3 regions of the Rahnella inusitata genome follow, and region 3 is predicted to be linked to each of the others. Evidence: predicted binding sites of a transcription regulator. Region 3 holds the regulator's gene; each other region holds the start of a gene.
What was found. The regulator Fur, encoded in region 3, represses iron uptake genes when iron is present. The targets are predictions, from matches to a motif close to ATAATAATGAGAACNACTATCAA.
Positions count from the first base shown of each region.

Region 1: the regulator Fur is predicted to act here: its motif matches at 4,319-4,341, upstream of I2123_RS23575 (isochorismate synthase).
Region 2: the regulator Fur is predicted to act here: its motif matches at 4,910-4,932, upstream of efeU (iron uptake transporter permease EfeU).

Region 1 covers NZ_CP065025.1:383,376-391,703, forward strand. The annotation lists gene dhbA (2,3-dihydro-2,3-dihydroxybenzoate dehydrogenase) at 1-540, opposite strand, end outside; gene I2123_RS23565 (isochorismatase family protein) at 540-1,409, opposite strand; gene I2123_RS23570 ((2,3-dihydroxybenzoyl)adenylate synthase) at 1,413-3,059, opposite strand; gene I2123_RS23575 (isochorismate synthase) at 3,071-4,291, opposite strand; gene fepB (Fe2+-enterobactin ABC transporter substrate-binding protein) at 4,491-5,459, shown strand; gene entS (enterobactin transporter EntS) at 5,446-6,714, opposite strand; gene fepD (Fe(3+)-siderophore ABC transporter permease) at 6,949-7,923, shown strand; gene fepG (iron-enterobactin ABC transporter permease) at 7,986-8,328, shown strand, end outside.
Region 2 covers NZ_CP065024.1:2,503,991-2,512,318, forward strand. The annotation lists gene putA (trifunctional transcriptional regulator/proline dehydrogenase/L-glutamate gamma-semialdehyde dehydrogenase) at 1-2,720, opposite strand, end outside; gene putP (sodium/proline symporter PutP) at 3,257-4,741, shown strand; gene efeU (iron uptake transporter permease EfeU) at 5,002-5,853, shown strand; gene efeO (iron uptake system protein EfeO) at 5,899-7,038, shown strand; gene efeB (iron uptake transporter deferrochelatase/peroxidase subunit) at 7,170-8,328, shown strand, end outside.
Region 3 covers NZ_CP065024.1:3,742,220-3,750,547, reverse strand. The annotation lists gene glnS (glutamine--tRNA ligase) at 1-1,375, shown strand, start outside; gene chiP (chitoporin ChiP) at 1,795-3,258, shown strand; gene chiQ (ChiQ/YbfN family lipoprotein) at 3,272-3,613, shown strand; gene fur (ferric iron uptake transcriptional regulator) at 3,919-4,374, opposite strand; gene fldA (flavodoxin FldA) at 4,689-5,216, opposite strand; gene I2123_RS17570 (methyl-accepting chemotaxis protein) at 5,636-7,300, shown strand; gene ybfE (LexA regulated protein) at 7,380-7,661, opposite strand; gene ybfF (esterase) at 7,917-8,328, opposite strand, start outside.

The DNA of each region.
Region 1 (8,328 bases), on a different contig from region 3:
CGAACCCGGTGACACCAGATTACAGCGCACGCCGAACGGCGCCATCTCTAATCCGACAGTCAGACATAAACTGCGCAACGCCGCTTTCGAGGCGCAATAGGCCGACATCCCGACGCGTGGCACATGGGCCGCGTTCGAGGCGATGCTGACGATCGCGCCGTGTTGCTGACGGCGGAACACCGGCAGCGTATGGCGGAACAGGTTGAACGCGCCGCCCGCATTCACTGCCAGACAACTCTGCCAGTCGTCATCACTTATCTCATCCGTTGCGCCCAGGCGTAAAATGCCCGCGCCGTTGACCAGCACATCCAGTACCGGTTGTTCAGCCAGCAGACGCTGGCAAACCGCCGCGACCGCCTGACTGTCGGTGATATCCATCACTTCGGTGCGAAAAGGGTTATCCTCACCGCTGAAGGTTTTATCGAAACCCGTTACCGTCGCGCCCGCTTGCTGAAATGCCCGCGCGGTGTGCAGACCAATCCCCTGCCCGGCGCCGGTCACCCAAACCTGTTTACCGGCGAAATCCCATGCTGTGCTCATCAGGCTTTTTCCCCGGAAAGCAGCGCCCACCAGCCATCGATCGTCGGCGTTTTGGCCAGAGCGACAAAGTCGATATCGCCGCGAATTTTCCGCCAGCCCGTCGCCAGCGCCATAATGCGCACGGAATCCAGCCCGTAATCGATCAGGTTTTCATCGTTGCCAATGTCGTCGCTGTCATCATCTAACAACGGCAAAATCTGAGCCCGCAGGGCTGATTTACTGTCGATTTTTGCAACGGTTTCTTTCGGCAGTAGCTCCGCCGTCGTCACCACACGACCACAGCGACCGGCGGTATAACGCAGCGCCATCAGGTGCTCGTCTCGGGAAAAATCGGCCAGACCATCGGCCACCATGAAGGGCTGGATGTTGCGCATAAACGCGTCGGTCGCGGTCGTCAGACAGCCGATGTGGGCGTACACCCCGCAGATGATCAACTGATCGCGGCCAGTTTCCTGCAAAATATCCTGCAACGGCGAACGGTGAAATGCGCTGTAGCGCCACTTCACCAGCACCTGATCGTCAGTATCCGGTGTCAGGGCTTCCACTACCGCCTGCTGATCCGGATGTTTGTTCAGGCCCGGCCCCCACATGTCGTTGAGCAGTGCACGATCTTCATCACTCTGGTTATTCGGCTGCGCGGTATAAAACACGGGGATCCCAACGGATTTACAGTAGCGGCGCAACGCGGCGATGTTTTCCACCACCTGCTCAATCAGCGGGCTGTCTTCACCCCAGAAATTGAGGAAGTATTTTTGCATATCATGGATCAGTAACGCCGCGCGCTGCGGCTCAACCGTCCAGCTGACTTTATTGGCGGGCAGTTCATTGACCGCAGGCAGTGCGTAGGATTCGAGTTTAGGAATGGCCATGAATTATTCTCCCTGTGGCGCAGTGTGTTCTTGAGAAATAGACTGTTCTTGTGCGATTAACTGTTCACGTAAAAGCTTTTTATCCACTTTACCCACCGGCGTCAGTGGCAGCCGTTCGACCCGCACAAAGCGGTCGGGCAGTTTAAATTCGGCAACACCCAGCTCACGCAGATGGCGGCGCAGTTGCACCGGTTTGAAACCGCTGAGTGTCACCAAAAAGGCGCAGCTTTTTTCGCCCATTAAGTTGTCAGGCATCGATACCAGTGCGGCGTTAATCACGCACTCATGACGCAACAGCAGATTCTCAATTTCCTCTGCGGCGATCTTTTCACCGCCACGGTTAATCTGATCTTTCAACCTTCCCTGAACCTGCACATAACCGTCATCCGTCAATGAAATCAGGTCGCCGGAGCAGTAAAAACCCTGTTCATCGAAGGCACTGGCGTTGTGCTCAGGGCTGAGGTAATAGCCCTGAAAGGTGTAAGGCCCGCGCGTCATCAGACGGCCAGTTTCACCTGCGGGAAGAGGATTTCCGTGCTCATCCGCTACCCAAAGCTCATCATCCGGGCACATCGGCGTGCCCTGAGTGGTGAAGATGCGCTGCGGATCGTCGTCCAGCAGCGTGTAATTCACCAACCCTTCTGCCATGCCGAATACCTGCTGCAACTGGCAGCCGATTTCCTGCGGCACTCTGGCTGCCAGCGTCTCACTCAGTTTTGCGCCGCCGACCTGCAACAGCGTTAAACTGTCGAGGGAGGGATGCCCTTCCCACTCCTTCATCGCCTGTAGCCATAGCGTCAGTGCCGGAGGCACCAGCGCCGTTACGGTGATCACGTGTTGTTCAATCAGCGGGAAACAGACCTGCGCGCTCGGATCCGTCGCCAGAATTACCTGCCCGCCGCCATAGAACACGCCGAGCGCGCCGGGCGAACTCATCGGGTAGTTGTGAGCAATCGGCAGGGCGCACAGATAGCGAGTTTGCGAATCGAAACGGCAGATTTCGACGCTGCGCCGGATACTGTAGTAATAGTCGTTGTGAGTTCGTGGGATCAGTTTGGGCGTACCGGTACTGCCGCCGGAAAGCTGGAAGAACGCCACTTCATCCGCCGGAGTCGGTGAGGCGCAAAAATCGCCCGCCTCCTCTGCTATCCACGCCGCCAGTGAATGCGCGTCATCCTCTGCATTGCGCAGCGCCGTTACCCGCAGCGAAGGGTGTTGTTCAACAAAAGCCGCCACCAATGTGTGCTCGGCAAACAATGCGTGATGGGTATCGGCAATCAGCAACGCAGGCCGGATTTGTGAAGCATAAGCGTTGAGTTCACTGCGCTGATGGCTGAACAGCGCATTGACCGGCACCACGCCGATTTTCAGCAGCGCAAAAAACACCACGTAAAATTCGGTGACGTTACCCAGCTGTACCAGCGCGGTATCGCCCGCGCCGAGGCCGCGTCGTTGCAGCGCAGCGGCCAGCCTGTCGGACTTGTCATCCAGCTGACGGTAACTGAGTGTGGAGATTGAATCTGAAATGGCCGCGACATCGCGGTCAGCCTGTCGCTGTAAAATATCGGTCAGCGCCAGACCCAGCCAGTAGCCGCGTTCGCGGTAACGCTGTGCCAGCGCATCCGGCCAGCGGGTAAATGCAATCGTCATGCGAGTCTCCTTTATGACGCCAGACCAAACGCGCGCAGCATGGTGTTGAGCTTAGTGCCGGTTTCTGCCCATTCCGATTCAGGGACAGAGTCCGGCACGATTCCCGCTCCCGCAAACAACTGAACGCGGTTTGCCTCCACCGTGCCGCAGCGGATAGTGACCACCCATTCTCCATTCCCCTGCGCATCACACCACCCGACAATGCCGCCAAACAGACCGCGTTCGAAAGGTTCGAGACGAGAAATCAGCTCGCGTGCAGACGTGGTCGGCATGCCGCACAAAGCGGGTGTCGGGTGCAACAGGCAGGCCAGCGACAGGGCATTTTCAGCGCTGTCCGCCACGTCGCCGTCAATCGGTGAGGCGAGATGCCAGAGTGTCGGCGTACTGAGCAGTTCCGGGCGCGAAGGAATATGCAGATGGCTGCATCGTGGGGTTAGCACATCGCGCATAGCGTCGGTGACAATATGGTGCTCGTAGGCATCTTTCCCTGACACCAACAGCGCCTGGCTGGCAGCATGATCCTGTCGCAGATCCGCGCTGCGTTTCGCCGAACCGGCCAGCGGATTTGAGTGAAAATGGTTGCCGAGTTTTCGCAGCAAAAGTTCCGGGCTGGCACCCAGCAGCGCGCCCTGTGCCAGCGGTACGTGGAAGTGATAACCGCCGGGATTCTGCTCGATCATGCGCGCCATCAGCGCGGCGCGATCCACCGGCTGGCGGGTTTCGATCTTCAGCAGGCGCGACAGCACCACTTTGCGCAGTGCGCCCCGTTCGGTGGCTTCAACCGCTGAAGAGACCATCTGCATGAATTCAGTTTGCGCGGGATATTCCGTTTTTCGCTTCACCTCCGGCAAGGCGTTTTGGCTCACGGGTGCATTATCGAGAAACTGCTGACGGTCAAACCACTGCACTTCTTTTGGCACAAACAATGCCGAGGGCTGTTGCGTATCGAAGGGAATGGCGCCACAGACTATCGGATGAGCGATACCGGCGTTTCGCGCCTGTATGAATGCCTGCGCAATCGCCTGCTGAAATTCACCGTTCAGCGCCTCACCGCCAGCGGCAGGCAGCGTGAGCTGAGTAAAACATCCCTGCGTGGCTAAGCTTCGAAAAGGGGAAGTGAAGAAAAATCCGCTGGCAGGAGAGATATCCGCGATGTTTTTCACCACCTCCGGGCACTGCTCCCCGACCTGCCCTGCTCCGTTGCTTTTGCCATCCGTCACTACAGCATCCATCAGTCGACTCCTGTTAATAAAATGATAATGAATATAATAACGATTATCATTTGCATCTGATGGCGGTAAACTACTCGCCGGTTTTACGTGTGTCAATCATAGAAACCTGAAGTCTTGCGCTTTTTTCCTGATTTCAGGGCACGTAGAATCACCGAAAAACGGCTATTTATCAGTACGCTATCGTGAAGGATTGTCTTTAATGAAGAATACCCTGCTCCAACGTCTGACCCTCGCGGGCGGGCTTTTCGCCCTGCTGACACAGGCCTGTCTGGCCGCCGGAACCGGCTGGCCTCGTGAGATAAACACTGAACACGGCAGCATTACGCTGGCCCATGCGCCTGAACGCATCGTCTCCACCAGCGTGACCGTCACCGGTACTTTGCTGGCCATTGATGCGCCGGTGATCGCCAGCGGTGCAACCAGCCCGAACAGCCGGATTGCGGACGCGCAGGGCTTTTTCCGCCAGTGGGGCCAGATCGCCGCAGAGCGTAAGGTGCAGCGTTTGTATATCGGCGAGCCAAATGCCGAAGCCATTGCCGGGGAAGCACCTGACCTCATTATCATCTCAGCCACCGGTGGGGATTCTGCACTGAAACTGTACGACCAGCTTTCGGCGATTGCGCCGGTACTGGTGGTCAATTATGACGACAAAAGCTGGCAGGAACTGGCGCGACAACTGGGCGTAGCCACCGGTCATGAAGCGCAGGCCGCCGCCGTGGTGAAGCAGTTTGATGAGCGGGTTAAACAGCTGAAAACACAGCTGACATTGCCCGCCCAGCCGGTCTCCGCGATGGTCTATCGCCCCGATGGCAAGGCCGCCAATTTGTGGACATCCGCTTCCCCGCAGGGACAGTTGCTGCATGAACTCGGGTTTACGCTGGCCACAGTGCCGGACAATTTTCACGGCAGCCAGAGTCAGGGCGTGCGAAAAGATATCGTGCAGCTGTCAGGGGAAAACATGGCAGAAGGCCTGAACGGCAACACCCTGATGCTGTTTTCGGGCGACGACGGCGATACGCAGCGGCTGATGGAAAACCACTTCCTGGCCCATCTTCCGGCGGTTCAGCATAAACAAGTTTATGCACTGGGTAATGACACCTTCCGGCTGGATTATTACAGCGCCAGCAACCTGCTGACGCGGCTGGACACGCTGTTTACTTCTCACTGACCGCAGCGGCGGGCGCAGGCTGAGCCTGTTGCCCGCCCGTCACGGTATGCCGTAACGCCCGCATCGCAAATGCCAGCACCACACCCAGCAACGCCGCCGTGAAACCGAAACTCGCCGAAGTGATGGCCGGTAACATCACCGATCCCATCGCTCCCAGCAGCAGCGCGCCGAGCGCATCCCCCGTCACGTTCTGCGCCGTCCACAGGCCGTTAATCCTGCCGAGGAAATCATCCGGCGTGAGACTTTGGATCAGGGCATATTGCAGTAACGCATTGATGGCGCTGAGATAACCGAAGATAACCAAAAAGGCTAATCCGAGGCCGAACCACGGCATCAGGCTGAACAGGCCGACGGCCACGAATGCGCCGATGGCGGTCATCAGCAGCAGCCAGCCAGGCCGGGCAACATTCGCCACCCGTCCGCTGGTCAGCGCACCGACTGCCGCCCCGAGCGGTACGGCGGCGTACATCAGCCCAAGTTCTGAGGCGCTGACCTGCCACATTCCGGACAGCGCCGGATACAGCACCCGCACCGCACTTGCCATCGTCAGCAGCGCGCCGACCAGCGCTACCATGCCGATCACCCGGTTTTGCAGCAGGAAAGCGAAACCGGAAATCAGCGCCCGCAGCGGATGTTCACGCTTTTGCACCGGCGGCGCCAGCTGCGGTAAACGCAGCAGCGGAATGAGCGTCAGACCGGTTCCGAGCGCCGCCAGACCATAGTTCCACGCCACACCTCCGCTGGCGATCACCAGCCCGCCGATAGCCGGTGAAAGAATCGAGCCGAAGCGTACGGTGAGCATACTGATCGCCCCGGCCTGCACCAGATTTTCCCTTCCGACAATCGCGGGCGTCGCCGCCAGCAGCGCCGTGACGCCAACGGCACCGAAGAAACCGTCCCACACCGCCAGCAGGTAGATAAGCGTCAGCGAAGGAACCGGCAGCGCCGCGTTGATGCACAACCCGACAAATCCCAGCCCGCAAGTGCTGCGCGCAAACAGGATCAGGCGGCGCCGCTCGTAACGGTCAGCCATCACACCGCCCATCAGCAAGCCGATAAACATGCCGCTTCCGGCCAGCGTGACAGACAGCCCGACCAGCAAGGTCGAACCGGTCATGGACTGAATCTGGACCGGCACGGCGATGCTGAGCAGGCCGAGTGCCAGAATAGAAATAAAGCGCGCGCAGAAGACGGCGCGAAATGTGGCGTGCGTTTTCAGCAGGGAAAAATCGAGTAAAATCGAGGGCTTGTTCATTATCAATGCGTCACATAGGGGTAAAAGGCACAGTCAATGTAGTGCTATTGCGGGATAACTCATGCTACCATAGCCAAACGCAATAGATAATGATAATAAATATCATTAAGATTAACTTTGGTGCTTTTACTCATCATGTCACGGTCTCTTACTGAACCCTCGGCCCCCTATTCCTCCCCGGAAAACTCACGGCAACCGATGCGCTCGCAGGCATTACTGCGTCGGATGCTTTTCATGCTGCTGGCAATTGTCCTGCTGGCCATCGTGATTTTATTAAGTCTGCTGATTGGCGCGAAATCTGTTCCGCTGCATACGGTGATCGCAGCATTACAGGGCCAATGTACCCTGCTGCCCGACTGCGTGATCATCCGCGATGCGCGCCTGCCCCGCACGCTGGCCGGGTTGCTGGCGGGCGTGGCACTCGGTCTTTCCGGCGCGCTGATGCAAATTCTGACCCGCAATCCGCTGGCCGATCCTGGCATTCTGGGCGTCAATGCCGGTGCAGGTTTTGCCGTGGTGGTGGGTATGACCTTTTTTGGTGCGACCGACGTCAGCCAGTATTTGTGGTTTGCGTTTGCCGGTGCGCTGGCAGCGACGCTGATAGTAGCGCTGATCGGTGCGGTGGGCGGCGGAAAAGTCAGCCCGATCCGCCTGACGCTGGCTGGCGTGGCACTCGGCGCAGTGCTGGAAGGTTTTTCGTCCGGCCTTTCTTTGCTTAATCCGCTGGTGTTTGATCAGTTGCGTTTCTGGCAGGCCGGTTCGCTGGATATTCGCAGTATGGCGGTGATCCGTGTCGTGACGCTGCCTGTCGTTAGCGGCGCTGTTCTCGCTTTACTGATGACCCGCGCGCTCAATAACCTGAGCATGGGCAGCGATCTCGCCACCGCACTTGGCACCCGCATTGTGCCCACCCAGCTTTGCGGTCTGCTGGCCGTGACCTTGTTGTGCGGCAGCGCCACGGCGGCGGTTGGGCCGATTGCCTTTGTCGGACTGATTATGCCGCACATCGCCCGACATCTGGCCGGAACGGATCCGCGCTGGATATTGCCGTGGACGCTGGTGCTGACGCCTGTTTTGCTGCTGACGGCGGACATCGCGGGGAGGCTGCTGGTGCCGGGTGAACTGCGTGTTTCCATCGTGACGGCATTTATCGGCGCACCGGTGCTGATTCTTCTGGTGCGAAACCGCCACCTGATGAAGCGGAGCTGAAGATGACGACAATCACCGCTGTTATGACCCGTTCACGCCATTTAGTGTTCTTTTCGCGACAAATGCTGACTGTCATTTTGCTGATCATCCTGTGCGCCGCTCTGGCCATTTACGGTCTGGGCAGCGGTACCCTGTCGCTCACGCCTTTACAGGTGATCGACGCCCTGCGCGGAGAAGGGCCACATAACCTGATGGTAATCGTCATGCAGTGGCGGCTGCCGCGTGTGGCGATGGCGCTGATTTTAGGCGCAGCGCTGGCGGCCAGCGGCGCGATTTTCCAGTCGCTGATGCGCAATCCACTCGGCAGCCCTGATGTCATTGGCTTCAATACCGGTGCCTACAGCGGCGTACTGGTCGCGATCGTGCTGTTTAACAGCGCGATTGCCGGTATTACCGTTGGGGCAA
Region 2 (8,328 bases), 1.2 Mb from region 3:
ACCACGTCCATCACCACCTGTTCGGTCAGCGCAGAAGAATCCACGATCATCGCGTTCAGACCGCCGGTTTCAGCGATGAGCGGCGTAGGACGCCCCTGCGGATCCAGCCTTCCTGCAATGTTACGTTGCAAAATACCCGCTACGTCAGTGGAACCGGTGAACAGTACGCCGCGAACGCGTTCGTCATTCACCAGCTGCGAACCGACGGTTTCGCCTTTGCCCGGCAAAAGTTGCAGAACGCCCGCCGGAACACCCGCTTCATGCAAAATACCGACGGCCAGCGCGGCGATAAGCGGCGTCTGTTCGGCAGGTTTGGCCAGCACGCTGTTACCGGCTGCGAGTGCAGCAGCAATCTGACCGGTGAAGATCGCCAGCGGGAAGTTCCACGGGCTGATGCACACCACCGGCCCGAGTGGACGGTGGGTGTCATTGGTGAAGTCTTCGCGGATCTGCCCGGCATAATAATGCAGGAAATCGACCGCTTCGCGCACTTCGGCGATGGCGTTATTAAAGGTTTTTCCGGCTTCGCGCACCAGCACGCCAAGCAGACTTTGCAACTGCGCTTCCATCAATTCTGCTGCGCGTTGCAAGATTGCGGCGCGCTCTTCGGGAGGCGTCGCAAACCAGATGGCGCCGGCAGCGGCGGACGCGTCCAGCGCGCGGCTGATTTCCGCTTCTGTCGCTTCGCGCACGTGGCCGACGATGTCGGTATTTTCAGACGGGTTGACGACCGGCAGGAATTCGCCGTCGTCCGTGGGCGCATCAATCATCGGTTGCGCGGTGATTGGATGGCTGGCGCTTTGCAACAGGGCGCTGGAAAGGGAAGCCAGGCGATGTTCGCTTGACATGTCCAGACCGGCGGAGTTCACGCGTTTGCTGCCGTACAGATTACGTGGCAAGGCGATGCGCGGGTGCGGCAATCCGACCTGTCCTTCGCTGGCGGCCAACGCTTCAACTGCCAGCACAGGATCGGCGACCAGCTCTGCAATTGGCAGTGTAGCGTCGGCGATGCGGTTCACGAAGGAAGTGTTCGCGCCGTTTTCAAGCAGACGTCGCACCAGATACGCCAGCAGCGTTTCGTGCGTTCCGACCGGGGCATAGATGCGGCAAGGGCGGTTCAGTTTGCCTTCGGCAATTTTCCCGACAACCTGCTCGTACAGCGGTTCCCCCATGCCGTGCAAGCACTGGAATTCATACTGACCCGGATAATAGTTGTTGCCCGCCAGCTGATAAATCGCTGCCACGGTGTGGGCGTTGTGGGTAGCGAATTGCGGATAGATCAGGTTCGGCACCGCCAGCAGTTTGCGGGCACAGGCCAGATAGGAAACGTCGGTGTAAACCTTGCGGGTGTAGACCGGATAATCTTCCAGCCCTTCGACCTGCGCGCGTTTGATTTCGCTGTCCCAGTACGCGCCTTTCACCAGACGGATCATCAAACGACGACGGCTGCGCTGTGCCAGATTGGTCAGGTAATCGATCACCATCGGGCAGCGTTTCTGATACGCCTGAATGACGAAGCCGATACCGTTCCAGCCTGCCAGTTCCGGCTCAAAGCAAAGTTTTTCCAGCAGATCGAGGGAAATTTCCAGACGATCGGCTTCTTCAGCATCAATATTAATGCCGATGTCATAGCTGCGCGCCAGCAAAGTGAGTGACAGCAGGCGCGGATAAAGTTCTTCCATTACGCGCTCATACTGCGCCCGGCTGTAACGCGGATGTAGGGCGGAAAGTTTGATGGAAATCCCCGGTCCTTCATAGATGCCGCGACCGTTCGAGGCTTTACCGATGGCGTTGATAGCCTGCTGATAAGACTGCAAATACGCCTGCGCGTCTTTCTCGGTCAGTGCCGCTTCACCCAGCATGTCGTAGGAGTAGCGGAACCCTTTTTCTTCGTGCTTGCGGGCGTTAGCCAGCGCTTCGGCAATGGTTTCGCCGGTAACAAACTGCTCGCCCATCAGGCGCATCGCCATGTCCACGCCTTTGCGGATCAGCGGTTCGCCGCCTTTACCGATAATGCGGCTCAGCGATTTCGACAGGCTGGCTTCGTTGTGCGTCGCCACCAGTTTGCCGGTAAACAGCAAACCCCAGGTCGCGGCGTTGACGAACAGCGACGGGCTGCGACCCAGGTGCGAATGCCAGTTGCCGTTGCTGATTTTGTCGCGGATTAACGCATCGCGCGTGGGTTTGTCGGGAATACGCAGCAGCGCTTCGGCCAGACACATCAGCGCCACGCCTTCCTGCGAGGAAAGTGAGAACTCCTGCAACAGGCTTTGCACCATCCCGGCGCGGCCATTTGCACTCTTCTGGTTACGCAGCTTAGTCGCAATGTCGGCGGCGAGCTTTTGCGCGGCGTCATTCAACGGCGCGGGTAAACGAGCCTGTTCGAGCAGCATGGAAACCGCTTCCGGCTCCGGACGGCGATAGGCGGCAGTGATGGCAGAACGGCTGACGGACTGCGGCTGAATTTGCTCGGCGAAATCCAGGAAGGGCTGATGTGATTCCTGTAGCAGCGGTGCGGTGTATTCGTCAGCGCTTTCAGGCGCAGTGCCGTTCAGCGCCGGGATTTCCGGCAGCGCATCACCACTTTCCAGACGTTCCAGATAGGAAAATATCGCCTGCTTAATCAGCCAGTGCGGTGTTCGGTCAATCTGCTGTGCCGCCACTTTCAGCCGTTCGCGTGTGCCTTCGTCCAGCTTCACGCCCATCGTCGTCATACCCATGCGCAAACACTCCATATAAAAAGGTTCAGGTGATTTCATTATGTTTATGGCAAGCAATATCTTCTATGTTGCAACCTTGTGCAACCCTGTTAATGCAGGAAGTGTGCCCGATGTGATTTGGCTGGCATTTTTAACATTTGAAGAACCGTATTTCGCCGTGGTAGCCGAGGTGAACGGCAGATTCGCTGAGGGCGTGTCGGGTACAACCTTTAGGTTTGCAACGTGCAACCCTTCGACAAGATAAGTGTGATGCGGAGTAAACTTTGTGTATCTGGATTGTTAAAACTCTTGAATTCACCCTTTTGCTAAACCAGTATCCGCCCGACAAGAAATTTGAATAAAAACCCTATTAACCGCCTGTATAAAGAAAAAATATGGAGAGTCATGCTGCATCCTTCGCGGGTTTCAGCCATCATCTCGCCCCGGCATGATTTTGAACGCCTTTCAACAAAAGGGCGTCAGGACAGACAGGTGCCGGCCTGCATTGAATATGCATCGCAGATAAATAAGACCAATAACAAGAAGTGGAGACGGACATGACAATGAACACACCAATGCTGGTGACGTTTTGTGTTTATATTTTCGGGATGATTTTGATCGGCCTCATCGCGTATTTACGGACCAAAAACTTTGATGACTATATTCTCGGGGGGCGCAGTTTAGGCAGCGTAGTGACTGCGCTTTCCGCCGGTGCTTCTGACATGAGCGGCTGGCTGCTGATGGGCTTACCAGGAGCGATATTCATTTCCGGTATTTCCGAAAGCTGGATCGCCATCGGCCTGACCATCGGCGCGTATCTGAACTGGAAGCTGGTGGCAGGGCGTTTACGCGTTCACACCGAAGCCAACAACAATGCGCTGACCCTGCCGGATTATTTCACCCACCGCTTTGAAGATTCGAGCAAACTGCTGCGAATTATCTCAGCGATCGTCATCCTGGTGTTCTTCACCATTTACTGCGCCTCAGGCATCGTGGCCGGTGCCCGCCTGTTTGAAAGCACCTTCGGCATGACCTACCAGACGGCTCTTTGGGCGGGTGCGGCGGCAACCATCATTTATACCTTTATCGGTGGTTTCCTCGCGGTGAGCTGGACCGATACCGTACAGGCCAGCCTGATGATTTTTGCGCTGATCCTCACGCCGGTGATCGTCATCCTCGCGGTCGGCGGTATTGATACCTCAATGATGGTGATTAACGCTAAAAACCCTGAATACACCGACATGTTCAAGAACATGAATCTGGTGGCGATCCTGTCGCTGCTGGGCTGGGGTCTGGGCTATTTTGGCCAGCCGCACATTCTGGCGCGCTTTATGGCGGCGGATTCACATCGCACCATTCGCAGCGCACGTCGCATTAGCATGACGTGGATGATCCTGTGTCTGGCGGGCACCATCGCAGTGGGCTTCTTCGGTATTGCGTACTTCAGCAATAATCCGGGCGAAGCGGGTAATGTGACTCAGAACGGCGAGCGCGTGTTTATCGAGCTGGCGAAGTTGCTGTTCAACCCGTGGATCGCCGGTATTCTGCTGTCGGCGATTCTGGCGGCGGTGATGAGTACTCTGAGCTGCCAGCTGCTGGTGTGTTCCAGCGCGATCACCGAAGACTTGTACAAAGCGTTCCTACGCAAAGGCGCCAGCCAGCGTGAGCTGGTGTGGATTGGTCGCGCGATGGTGCTGGTCGTGGCGCTGGTGGCGATTGCGCTGGCGGCAAACCCTGAAAACCGCGTTTTGGGCTTAGTAAGCTATGCGTGGGCGGGCTTTGGTGCAGCGTTCGGACCGGTTATCCTGATCTCGGTGATGTGGAAACGCATGACCCGTAACGGCGCGCTGGCCGGGATGATCGTTGGCGCGGCGACGGTGATTTTGTGGAAACAGTACGGCTGGGCCGAACTGTATGAAATCATTCCTGGATTCCTCTTCGCCTCCCTGGCTATCTGGATTGTCAGCCTGATGGGAAGCAAACCGTCAAAGGCGGTAGAAGAACGCTTCAATACGGCTGAAGCAGAATACAACACTATCTGATTTCATCGTGACACGTTGAAATCACTGTAGTTTTAACGGAGCCTCAGGGCTCCGTTATCAATTCCTTTCCTGCCTGTCTTTTTCTCTGAAACAACCGGCAATATTTTTTCGTGCTCATTTCCCCTTTAGTGCTCAAAAAACAGCGTGCCGCCTCTTGTAATTCTTTGGCCAAGAATGATAATCACTATCGTTTCGATTTTACTTATCTTTACAGAATGCTTGCACAATCTGTAGGTTCATTGTTTTACGGGAGTTCCGCTATGTTCGTTCCGTTTCTTATCATGTTCCGCGAAGGGCTTGAAGCCGCGCTGATCGTCAGCCTGATCGCCAGTTATCTGAAACGTACGCAGCGCGGGCAGTGGCTTGGCGTGGTCTGGATTGGCGTTATCGTCGCGGCGGCCTTGTGTCTGGCGCTGGGTGTTTTTATCAATGAAACCACCGGTGAATTTCCGCAGAAGCAGCAGGAGCTGTTCGAGGGCATCGTAGCCGTGATTGCGGTCTGCATTCTGACTTACATGGTGTTCTGGATGCGCAAAGTGTCGCGTTCAATCAAAGTGCATCTGGAAGGCGCTATCGATAATGCGCTGAACTCCAGCCGCGGGCAGGGCTGGGCGCTGGTGGCAATGGTGTTCTTTGCCGTGGCGCGCGAAGGGCTGGAATCGGTGTTTTTCCTGCTGGCCGCGTTTCAGCAGGATGTCGGAATTGAAGCGCCAATCGGTGCGCTGCTGGGCTTAGGCGCGGCAATCGTGCTCGGTTTCCTTATCTATTACGGCGGCGTGAAACTGCATCTGGCGAAGTTCTTCAAATGGACCAGCCTGTTTATTTTGTTCGTCGCCGCCGGTCTGGCAGCAGGCGCGATCCGCGCCTTCCACGAAGCGGGTCTGTGGAACGGTATGCAGGATATCGCTTTTGATCTGAGCGGCACGCTCTCCACGCATTCATTATTTGGCACCCTGCTGGAAGGTATGTTCGGCTATCAGGAGGCCCCGACCGTCAGTGAAGTCTCGGTGTATTTCCTGTATCTGATCCCGGCGCTGTTCCTGTTCTTTATGCCACACGGCAAATCGCCCGTGGCCGCGCCGGCTTCTGCCGGGCAAAAACCACAACGCTGATTTTACGTTAATTTTCTCTTCACACAGTTTGTCATGGAGTTGTACATGTCATATTCATCCCCGCTGTTTCGCCGTAAAGCTTTACAGATTGCACTGTTGTCCCTGCCAGCGTTTGCGCTGAGCGCCAACGTGCTGGCTGCTGATGTTCGTCAGGTTAAAATTACCGTCAACGATAAACAGTGTGACCCGATGGCGCTGACTGTGCCGGCCGGTAAAACGCAGTTTGTGGTACACAACGCCAGTCAGAAAGGGCTGGAGTGGGAAATTCTGAAAGGCGTGATGGTGGTGGAAGAGCGCGAAAATATCGCGCCGGGCTTCACCCAGAAAATGACTGCCAATCTGGAACCCGGCGAATACGACATGACCTGCGGCTTGCTGAGCAATCCAAAAGGGAAACTGACCGTGACCGCAGAAGGCGCAGCGACAGCAACCAAGCCTGACGCAATGGCGCTGGTCGGCCCGATTGCCGAATATAAAGTCTATGTGACGCAACAGGTTGGCGAACTGGTTTCGCATACCAAAGCCTTTACTGATGCGATCAAAAAGGGTGACCTGAAAAAAGCCCAATCCCTGTACGCTTCAACCCGCGTTTACTACGAGCGCATTGAGCCGATTGCTGAACTGTTCTCCGATTTGGACGGCAGCATCGACGCCCGTGAAGACGATTTCGAGAAGAAAGCCGAAGACCCGAATTTCACCGGTTTCCACCGTCTGGAGAAAATCCTCTTCGCCGACAAAACCACCAAAGGCACCGAGCAGTTTGCTGACAAACTGTATGACGACACCGTGGATCTGCAAAAACGCATCACCGATCTGACCTTCCCGCCAAGCAAAGTGGTCGGCGGCGCTGCCGGGCTCATCGAAGAAGTGGCCTCCAGCAAAATCAGCGGTGAAGAAGACCGTTACAGCCGCACTGATCTGTGGGATTTTCGTGCCAATCTCGACGGCGCACAGAAAATCGTGAACCTGCTGCGTCCGCTGTTGGAAAAAGCTGACAAGCCGCTGCTGGATAAAATCGACGCGAACTTCAAAACCGTCGATACGTTGCTCGACAAATACAAAACAAAAGACGGTTACGAGAACTACGAAAAACTGTCCGATGCAGACCGCAATGCAATGAAAGGGCCGATCACAACGTTGGCAGAAGATTTAGCCAAACTGCGTGGTGTATTGGGTCTGGATTAATCTTAACGCCCTCCTCAGTGAAGCGGGAGGTTGGGAGGGGTTTTTACCCACGCCTCATCCCAGCCTTCCCCTCCTGAGAGGGGAAGGGGCCAACCGCGCAAGCTTTGGCTTTTGATTTTGGGATTTCAGCAATGAGCAATAAAAACGATAATAAGTCGGGTGCGCAAGACGTGGCTTCTTCTTCCCGCCGCCGTTTGTTAAAAGGCGTGGGATTGTTAGGCGGGGCATTTGCCCTGGGCGGCGCAGCCGGTGCGCAGGCCGAGAAAACACCTGGTGCTAAAGAAGAATATACCCCCGGAACCGTTTCCCCCGATGAACGCTGGGGCAAGCAACCCTATTACGGTGAGCATCAGGCCGGTATTCTGACGCCACAACAGGCCGCGATGATGCTGGTGGCTTTTGACGTGCTGGCGACGACCAAAGCCGATCTGGAGCGTCTGTTCCGTCTGCTCGATACCCGTTTCAGCTTCCTGACCACCGGTGGCACTGCGCCTTCTGTGGATCCGAAATTTCCGCCGATGGATTCCGGTGTCATGGGCGCTGAGATTTATCCTGACAATCTGACCATGACGCTCTCCGCCGGTGATTCGTTGTTTGACGAACGTTTCGGTCTCGCGCCGCATAAGCCGCTGAAGTTACAGCGCATGGCGCGTTTCCCCAACGACTCCCTTGATGCGAAGCTTTGCCACGGCGATCTGCTGTTGCAGATCTGCGCCAATAACAGCGATACCGTGGTTCACGCATTGCGCGACATCATCAAGTACACGCCGGATTTGCTCAGCGTGCGCTGGCGTCGCGACGGCTTCATTTCGTCCCACGCCGCGCGCAGTCAGGGCAAAGAAACGCCGATCAACCTGTTGGGCTTCAAAGACGGTACAGCGAACCCCGACAGCAAAGACAAGCAACTGATGGATAAAGCCATCTGGGTGACTGCCGATCAGGGCGAACCCGCGTGGACGGTCGGCGGCAGCTATCAGGCCACGCGCATTATTCCTTTCCACGTCGAATTCTGGGACCGCACGCCGTTGCAGGAGCAGCAGACCATCTTTGGCCGTCACAAAGCTACCGGCGCGCCTCTGGGTATGGAAAAAGAGCACGACGTGCCCGATTACACCAAAGACCCGGAAGGCAAGGTGATCCCGCTGGATGCGCATATTCGCTTAGCGAACCCGCGCACCAAAGAAACCGACGACAACCTGATGCTCCGTCGCGGCTACAGCTATTCGCTGGGCGTCACCAATTCCGGTCAACTGGAAATGGGGCTGCTGTTTGTCTGCTTCCAGCACGATC
Region 3 (8,328 bases):
CTCCTCAGACTATTTCGATCAACTGCACGCATACGCGCTGGAGCTAATCAACAAAGGTCTGGCGTACGTTGACGAACTGTCTCCCGATCAAATTCGCGAATACCGTGGTTCGCTGACCGCACCGGGCAAAAACAGCCCGTATCGCGATCGCAGCGTGGAAGAAAATATCGCGCTGTTCGAAAAAATGCGTAACGGTGAATTCGCCGAAGGTGCCGCTTGCCTGCGTGCCAAAATCGATATGGCGTCGCCATTCTTCGTGATGCGCGATCCGGTCATCTACCGTATTAAGTTTGCCGAACATCATCAGACTGGCACAAAATGGTGCATCTACCCGATGTACGATTTCACTCACTGCATTTCCGATGCGCTGGAAGGGATCACACATTCACTGTGTACGCTGGAATTCCAGGACAACCGCCGTCTGTACGACTGGGTACTGGATAACATCACTATTCCATGCCATCCGCGTCAGTATGAGTTCTCCCGTCTGAATCTTGAATACTCCATCATGTCCAAGCGTAAGCTGAACCTGCTGGTGACGGATAAGATTGTAGAAGGTTGGGACGATCCGCGTATGCCGACTGTTTCCGGTCTGCGTCGCCGTGGTTATACCGCTGCGTCTATCCGCGAATTCTGCCGTCGTATCGGCGTGACCAAGCAGGACAACAACGTTGAAATGATGGCGCTGGAATCCTGTATTCGTGACGATCTGAACGAAAACGCACCGCGCGCCATGGCCGTTATTAACCCGGTTAAAGTTGTCATTGAGAACTTCACCGGTGATGACGTGCAAATGGTGAAAATGCCGAATCATCCGAGCAAACCGGAAATGGGCACCCGCGAAGTGCCGTTCACCCGTGAGATTTACATCGATCAGGCTGATTTCCGCGAAGAAGCGAACAAACAGTACAAACGTCTGGTGCTGGGCAAAGAAGTTCGCCTGCGCAATGCGTATGTGATCAAAGCGGAACACATCGAGAAAGACGCGGAAGGGAATATCACCACCATCTTCTGTTCTTACGATATCGATACGCTGAGCAAAGATCCCGCTGATGGCCGTAAGGTGAAAGGCGTGATTCACTGGGTTTCTGCTTCTGAAGGTAAACCGGCAGAATTTCGCCTGTATGACCGTCTGTTCAGCGTTGCGAACCCTGGCCAGGCTGAAGATTTCCTGACCACCATCAACCCGGAATCTCTGGTGATTGCTCAGGGCTTCGTTGAGCCGTCTCTGGTCGCTGCTCAGGCAGAAGTCAGTGTGCAGTTCGAACGTGAAGGTTACTTCTGTGCCGACAGCCGCTATTCAAGTGCTGAGCATCTGGTGTTCAACCGCACCGTCGGCCTTCGCGACACCTGGGAAAGCAAACCCGTCGCCTGACTGAAATATCACGTCTGACTCAACGCAGCTTCGGCTGCGTTTTTTTATGTCTGGAAAATGGTGCGTTTGATTTTCATCGCGAATTAATGTGTTTTTGATGGTCACTTTTTAGCTCCCTGATTTAACCACTTTATGAATGCTGAAACGTGTAAAGTATGTGATTATTTATTTTAACTCTCTGAAATTATTGTTATTTACTATTTTCTGGCTGTTTAATCCCTCCTGAGTCGTTTCTGTTACACTTTTTCATCTTTATGTGCACTTTGTCATACTTCAGAGAACAATGATTAATTACTCATTGATAATTCGCGTCGCGAAAAATACTCTTAACCTGCTTTTTACGGTTACGCCTCTGGCGGCCGCTTTTAATACCCGTTTGGGTTTTGCACCATCTTTTTTAGTCAAAATGAGGAATTTCTATGCACAAGCACCTTAACCGGGGCAGGGGATCGGCTTATCTGAAACCTGTGATGTACACTCTGGCTGGCACCTTACTGGGTGGCGGAATGACTTTTTCTCAGGAAGTCAGAGCGGAAGGCTTTATTGATGATTCCACGCTGACTGGCGGAGTTTATTACTGGCAGCGCGAGCGTGATCGCAAAGATCTGAATAAGACTAAAGAAGAAACCCGACCTGATGGCTCGAAAGTTACGGTCAACAACCCTGATTACGATAAATATGCCACTAACCTTTCTCACTCCACCGCCAACCTGAATCTGGATTTCTCCTCCGGTTATGCGTGGGATATGTTCGGTATCGACGTCGCAGCTTTTACTGCGATTGAGCTGGCTGAAGCCAGCGACAGCGGCCACCCGAACGAAATCGCGTTCTCTTCCAAAAACCACGCCTACGACGAAGATTACTCCGGCGATAAGGGCGGGGTCAGCCTGTACAAAGCCGCGGGTAAATTTAAATATGGCGGTTTCTGGGGACATGCGGGTTACATCCAGCCTACCGGGCAGACGCTGATCGCTCCGCACTGGAGCTTCATGCCGGGCACCTATCGCGGCGCGGAAGCCGGTTATAAACATGATTTCGGCGAACCGGGCGAGCTGAGTTTCTCTTACATGTGGGCGGACGAATACAAATCGCCGTGGCATCTGGAAATGGATGATTTCCGCCAGAATGACAAGAAAACCGGTGTCTCCTACATTCATTCCCTCGGCGCGAAATATGATTTTAAAAATGATTTCGTCCTCGAAGCGGCCTATGGCGAAGCGGAAAGCTACGTCGATCAGTACTTTGCCAAAGCGTCCTATAAGGCCGATCTGCTGGGCAATCCGCTGACCACCAGCTACCAGTTCTACGGTGCGGAAGACCGCATCAGCGACAAGAACGATCCGAACAGTTTGTATGACGGTCTCGCCTGGTTGCAGGCGCTGACATTCGGCTACACCACAGGCCAGTTCAACTGGCGTCTTGAAGGGACGATGGTCAAGGCAGAAGGGAATCAGGGGTATTTCCTGCAGCGTATGACACCGACTTATTCCTCATCTAACGGTCGTCTTGACGTGTGGTGGGATAACCGTTCTGACTTCAACGCCAACGGTGAAAAAGCGGTCTATGCCGGGGTGTTATACGATCTGGCGAAATGGGATCTGCCGGGCTTCGCGGTGGGCGGTTCTTACGTTTATGCATGGGACGCCAAGCCTAGCACCAATGCGGCTTATGACCAGAGCCAGCGCCTGAAAGAGAGCGCCTGGAGTCTGGACGCGCTGTACACCATTCAGGAAGGCCGCGCCAAAGGCACGCTGTTCAAACTGCATTACACCCAGTACGACAACCATTCGGATATCCCGAGCTGGGGCGGTGGTTACGGCAACATCTTCCAGGATGAAAAAGACGTCAAATTCATCGTTATCGCTCCATTCACTATTTTCTGAGGTCGCCATGTCGATGAATAAATTACTGATGATCGTTGTTACTTGCGTTTTCCTTGCAGGCTGTGCTCCGACAACGGCGCAAAAAGAAGACACCAAATTGCGTGAGGCCTACAGCGTCTGTATCAACAAGGCGGAAGGATCGCCAGACAAAATAGCCTCGTGCCAGACGGTTCTTGACGTCCTGAAACAGGAAAAAGCGCACAAGCAATTTGCCGAACAGGAAACAGTGCGGGTGGTGGATTACCAGCGCTGCCTTACCGCGCGTAAAACCGGGGACGGCCAGGCTTACGCCGACGACTGCGGCAAAATCTGGCAGGAAATCAGAGCGAATAATTCTCCTAAACCAACGAATTAAGGATGAGGTTGGAGATGGAAAAAATTCAGACTCAACGCACTGGCATCATTATGATGATACGCCAAAACCGCAAATTACCGGTGATGTCTGGATAAGCTCAGCCTCTGCCGAGGGGGCAGGCTTTCGCCGCGCAGAGCCGGTCACCGATAAGCTTTAAGCGAAACCGCATGAGGCTAAAAAAAAACGAAACCCCGGTTCTCCGGGGTTTTTTATATCTGATGTTCAGCGCTCAGGCCAAAAAAAAACCGCTTTTCAGCGGTTAGTTAAGGCTTTACGTTGACGGCAACTTCACCGAACCGGGCAGATTACTGCGCGGGTTTATCATTGTGCAAAGAATCATCTTCGCGGCAATCGCCTGCTTCACAGTGGCCGTACAAGTACAGGCTGTGGTTGGTCAGTTTGATGCCATGTTTCTTAGCGATTTCACGCTGACGACCTTCGATATATTCGTCGCGGAATTCAATCACGCGGCCACAATCTAAGCAGATCAGGTGGTCATGGTGATGTTGCTGGGTCAGTTCGAATACGGATTTGCCGCCTTCGAAGTTATGACGCGTTACGATACCGGCGTCATCAAACTGGTTCAGAACACGGTAAACCGTCGCCAGACCAATCTCTTCACCCATATCAATCAGTTGTTTGTACAGATCTTCCGCACTCACGTGATGACCTTCCGGCGCTTGCAGCACTTCCAGGATTTTAAGGCGCGGAAGCGTGACTTTTAAGCCGGCTTTCTTCAGTGCGGTGTTGTTGTCAGTCATGCGGATTCAGTCCTGTTACTATGTGCTAATCAAGTTGAGGCATGGAGCCTGTGGCATCAGCGGCACAAAAATGTTCGTTTAGGATCCTTCGTTTAACGGAAGTGTGCCGATCCCCTAAACGATTGCCTGTTAATAAAGATCACTAAATGCCGGTCACATCAGAGAATGCAACGACTTGATCGATAGAAAAAACAGATGAACTCAGTGTACCTTGATACTACTGAAAGTAACAATTTTGTTGTGGCTAAATTGTTAATTTCAGTAATAGTTTGGCCCTTCAATTGTAGAATAAATCCTCAGGGCCAACAGGGTTTTTAGCCAATAATTTCTGAAAGGCTTAATTCTTCTGTAATTTGCTTAACCCACGCATCAACGCGCTCATTGGTTAATTCAGGTTGACGGTCTTCGTCAATCGCCAGTCCGATGAAGTGTTTATCATCGGCCAGACCTTTAGAGGCTTCGAAATGATAGCCTTCTGTTGGCCAGTGACCCACAATCACCGCGCCGCGTGGCTCAATGATGTCGCGCACGGTGCCCAGTGCGTCACAGAAATATTCTGCATAGTCTTCCTGATCGCCACAGCCAAACAGCGCAACCAGCTTACCTTCGAAGTCGATCTCTTCCAGGCTTGGGAAGAAGTCATCCCAGTCACACTGGGCTTCACCGTAATACCAGGTTGGAATACCGATCAGCAAGATATCGAATTTTTCCAGATCCTCTTTGCTGCTCTTCGCAATGTCATGCACCTCAGCAACATCTTTACCCAGTTGTTTCTGGATCATTTTTGCGATGTTTTCGGTGTTACCTGTATCGGATCCAAAGAAGATTCCTACTACGGCCATAAGATGTCTAACCTCTTGTTCTCAATGATAAGCCCTGCATTGCAGGCAATAATAACGCTGATAATAGCAAACTTGCGGGGCGGAGAATATGCTTCCGCTCGCCTTCTTAACTGACGAATAAGTTTATCGGCCAAACTTTTTAAGTGTTATCGCCTTCGTGTCTTTTGAAAGTCTGTCTTTAACCTCAAAGTTATTGAGGTTAAAAGCAAAGTGAAGAAATAATCCGACACACTCCTTAAGTTTAAGCACGTCCAGCCGATAGATGATGCGAGAGCAATCTCAACATAATAAAGAAATCGATGCCCGGAGAGGTGTTCAAACATGTCCAGAGGCACCCGTCCGCTGGTTACGTGTCTTGATTCTCCGCATCCCCCTCAATCCTCAGACCAGAAACAGTCATGTTTCGAGAGAGGCATATCGTGCAGTTTTTGAAAAACATTACCATCAGGACCGCTTTATTAATCATTCTTGGCGTTTTTTGCGTCATGTGGGCCGGTGTATCGCTTTACACCGTCAACTCGCTTAACACATTGACCCAAAACACCAGGAACAGTTCCGAACTCGTCAACAATATGGCGCTGATCAGCAAAGGAAATGATCAGTATTTTCGCACCGTCACCCGCTTGAGCCGAGCCGTCTCACAGCTTCAGGCCGATCCGACCAAAGGGCCGGAAATTTTTGATACCGCAAAACAGTCTCTCGATGGCCTGACTCAGGCTCTGGCGGGATTTAAAGCCGCGGCACATCCGGGCCTGGAAGAATCTGCAGTTCAGGAGTTGCTTGCCAGCTGGGAGAGTCTCGTTGCCCAGGGTGTCACCCCGTTGTTTGAGGCTGCCAGCAGCAAAAATATCGATGTGTACAATCAGTTAGCGAACGCCACCGTTCCGCCACTGAGCCGTGATTTTGGCGCGGCAATGCAAAAAGTCAGCAACCAGATTGCGGTGGATTTCAGCACGGCACAAACGGAATCTAACCACCTGACCTACGTCAGCAAAGTGATTCAGATCACCGCATTTATTATCGGCCTGATAATTTTACTGCTGACCGATCGTTATCTGGTGATGGCGCTGGTGAAACCGCTGGATAAGATCCGCGATCAGTTTGCACTGATTGCCAGCGGTGACCTGACAAATCACATGGAAGAGTTTGGTAAAAACTGTGCCGGTAAGCTGATCCCGTTACTCAACATCATGCAGGCCAGTCTGGTAAACACGGTGCAAACCATCCGCAACTGTACCAACAACATCTATCAGGGGGCTTCTGAGATTTCTGCCGGTAATAACGATCTCTCTTCGCGTACGGAAGAGCAGGCCTCGGCGCTGGAAGAAACGGCGGCCAGCATGGAAGAACTGACCGCAACGGTGAAACACAACGCCGACAACGCCCATCACGCCAGCCAGCTGGTGATTGAAGCGTCCGGCACCGCCCGCAAAGGCGGTAACATTGTGGCCGACGTTGTCAGCACCATGAAAGATATTTCCGGCAGTTCGAAAAAGATTGCTGAGATAACGTCCGTCATCAACAGCATCGCTTTCCAGACTAACATTCTGGCGCTGAATGCCGCGGTAGAAGCCGCACGCGCAGGCGAACAGGGGCGCGGATTTGCCGTCGTCGCCAGCGAAGTGCGCAATCTGGCACAGCGCAGTGCGCAGGCAGCGAAAGAGATTGAGCAGCTTATCAGTGAATCGGTTTCCCGCGTTGACAGCGGATCCAAACTGGTGGAAAACGCGGGGCAGACTATGGACGAAGTGGTGCGTTCGATTACGCATGTCACCGATATCATGGCGGAAATCGCGTCTGCGTCCGATGAGCAAAGCAAAGGTATCAGTCAGGTAGCCGTAGCCGTCACGCAGATGGACAGCGTCACACAGCAAAACGCCTCGCTGGTGGAACAGGCATCTCAGGCCGCCGTTTCTCTGGAAGAGCAGGCCGCGTTGCTCAATAACGCCGTTGCGACGTTCAAACTGCGAGACAACGTTACGCGCGTCGGGTCAAAACCTGCTGGGATGATTTCTGCGCCATTATTACGGCCTGATACGGGAATGGTTTCTGCGAAAAGTTCGGAAAACTGGGAAACGTTCTGAGTGATGCAGTGAAGTAAAATATTGAGCAGTATAAAGAGAAAAAACAAACGGGTAGCCTGAGAAGGTTACCCGTTTTCAATCAGCCTTCATGACCGTTAAGATGCGCCAGCAGCATCTCTTCAATCAATTCGCTACGACTGATATTGCGTTCTTCTGCCAGCTTATTGAGTGTATCAACAGCATCGGCGTTCATTTTCAGCTCGACGCGACGCAGACCGCTCGCTTTATCGCGGCGTAACTGGTTGCGCTTGTTGATCCTGAGCTGTTCATCACGGGATAGCGGATTAGTTTTTGGACGCCCCGGACGGCGGTCATCTGCGAACAGATCAATCGTCGTGCGATCCAGTTGTTCTTTTGCCATAGGTAGCGGTACAACCAGGGAAGTTTTTACATCGGAAAACGGCAAGCCGATTCCTGACGAGCGTTTCACACATTACGGGCTAAGAAACCCTGACCCAATTCACCCCCCGCCACTCAACCTGAGCGAAACGGGGCGGCAAAATTATAGCGCGCAATCATACCCTAGCGCGCCAGGAGTTCACAACGCCTGATTGCCCTGATTTCATGATAACTTCTGAAGTTGTGCAGACTTTTTGCACAATTTATCCCCAGGATGTTAAACCTCAGGCGAATCGATGAATCGATGCACAGCGCGCAGTACGGCGTCAGGTTTTTCCGCGTGAACCCAGTGACCGGTTCCGGCGACCACATAGGCTTTTGCCTGCGGGAACTGTCGGGCGATATCTTCACGGTAGGCGTCCTGCACATACGGCGACAGGCCGCCGCGAATGAATAACGCCGGGTGATCCCACGCGGGCACGTTCTCCCAGCCGATAATCGTTTCGTATTCACTCATCAAAACCGGCACGTTGAAACGCCATTCTCCCTGCTGGAATGATTTCAGCAGAAACTGGATCACGCCGTCTTCCTTTATATGCTCTTGCATGGAGGCGGTGGCGGACGTGCGATCGCGCGCACCGGCGGCGGTCACGGCATTGATCGCAGCAAAAATTTCGTCGTGGCGGCGG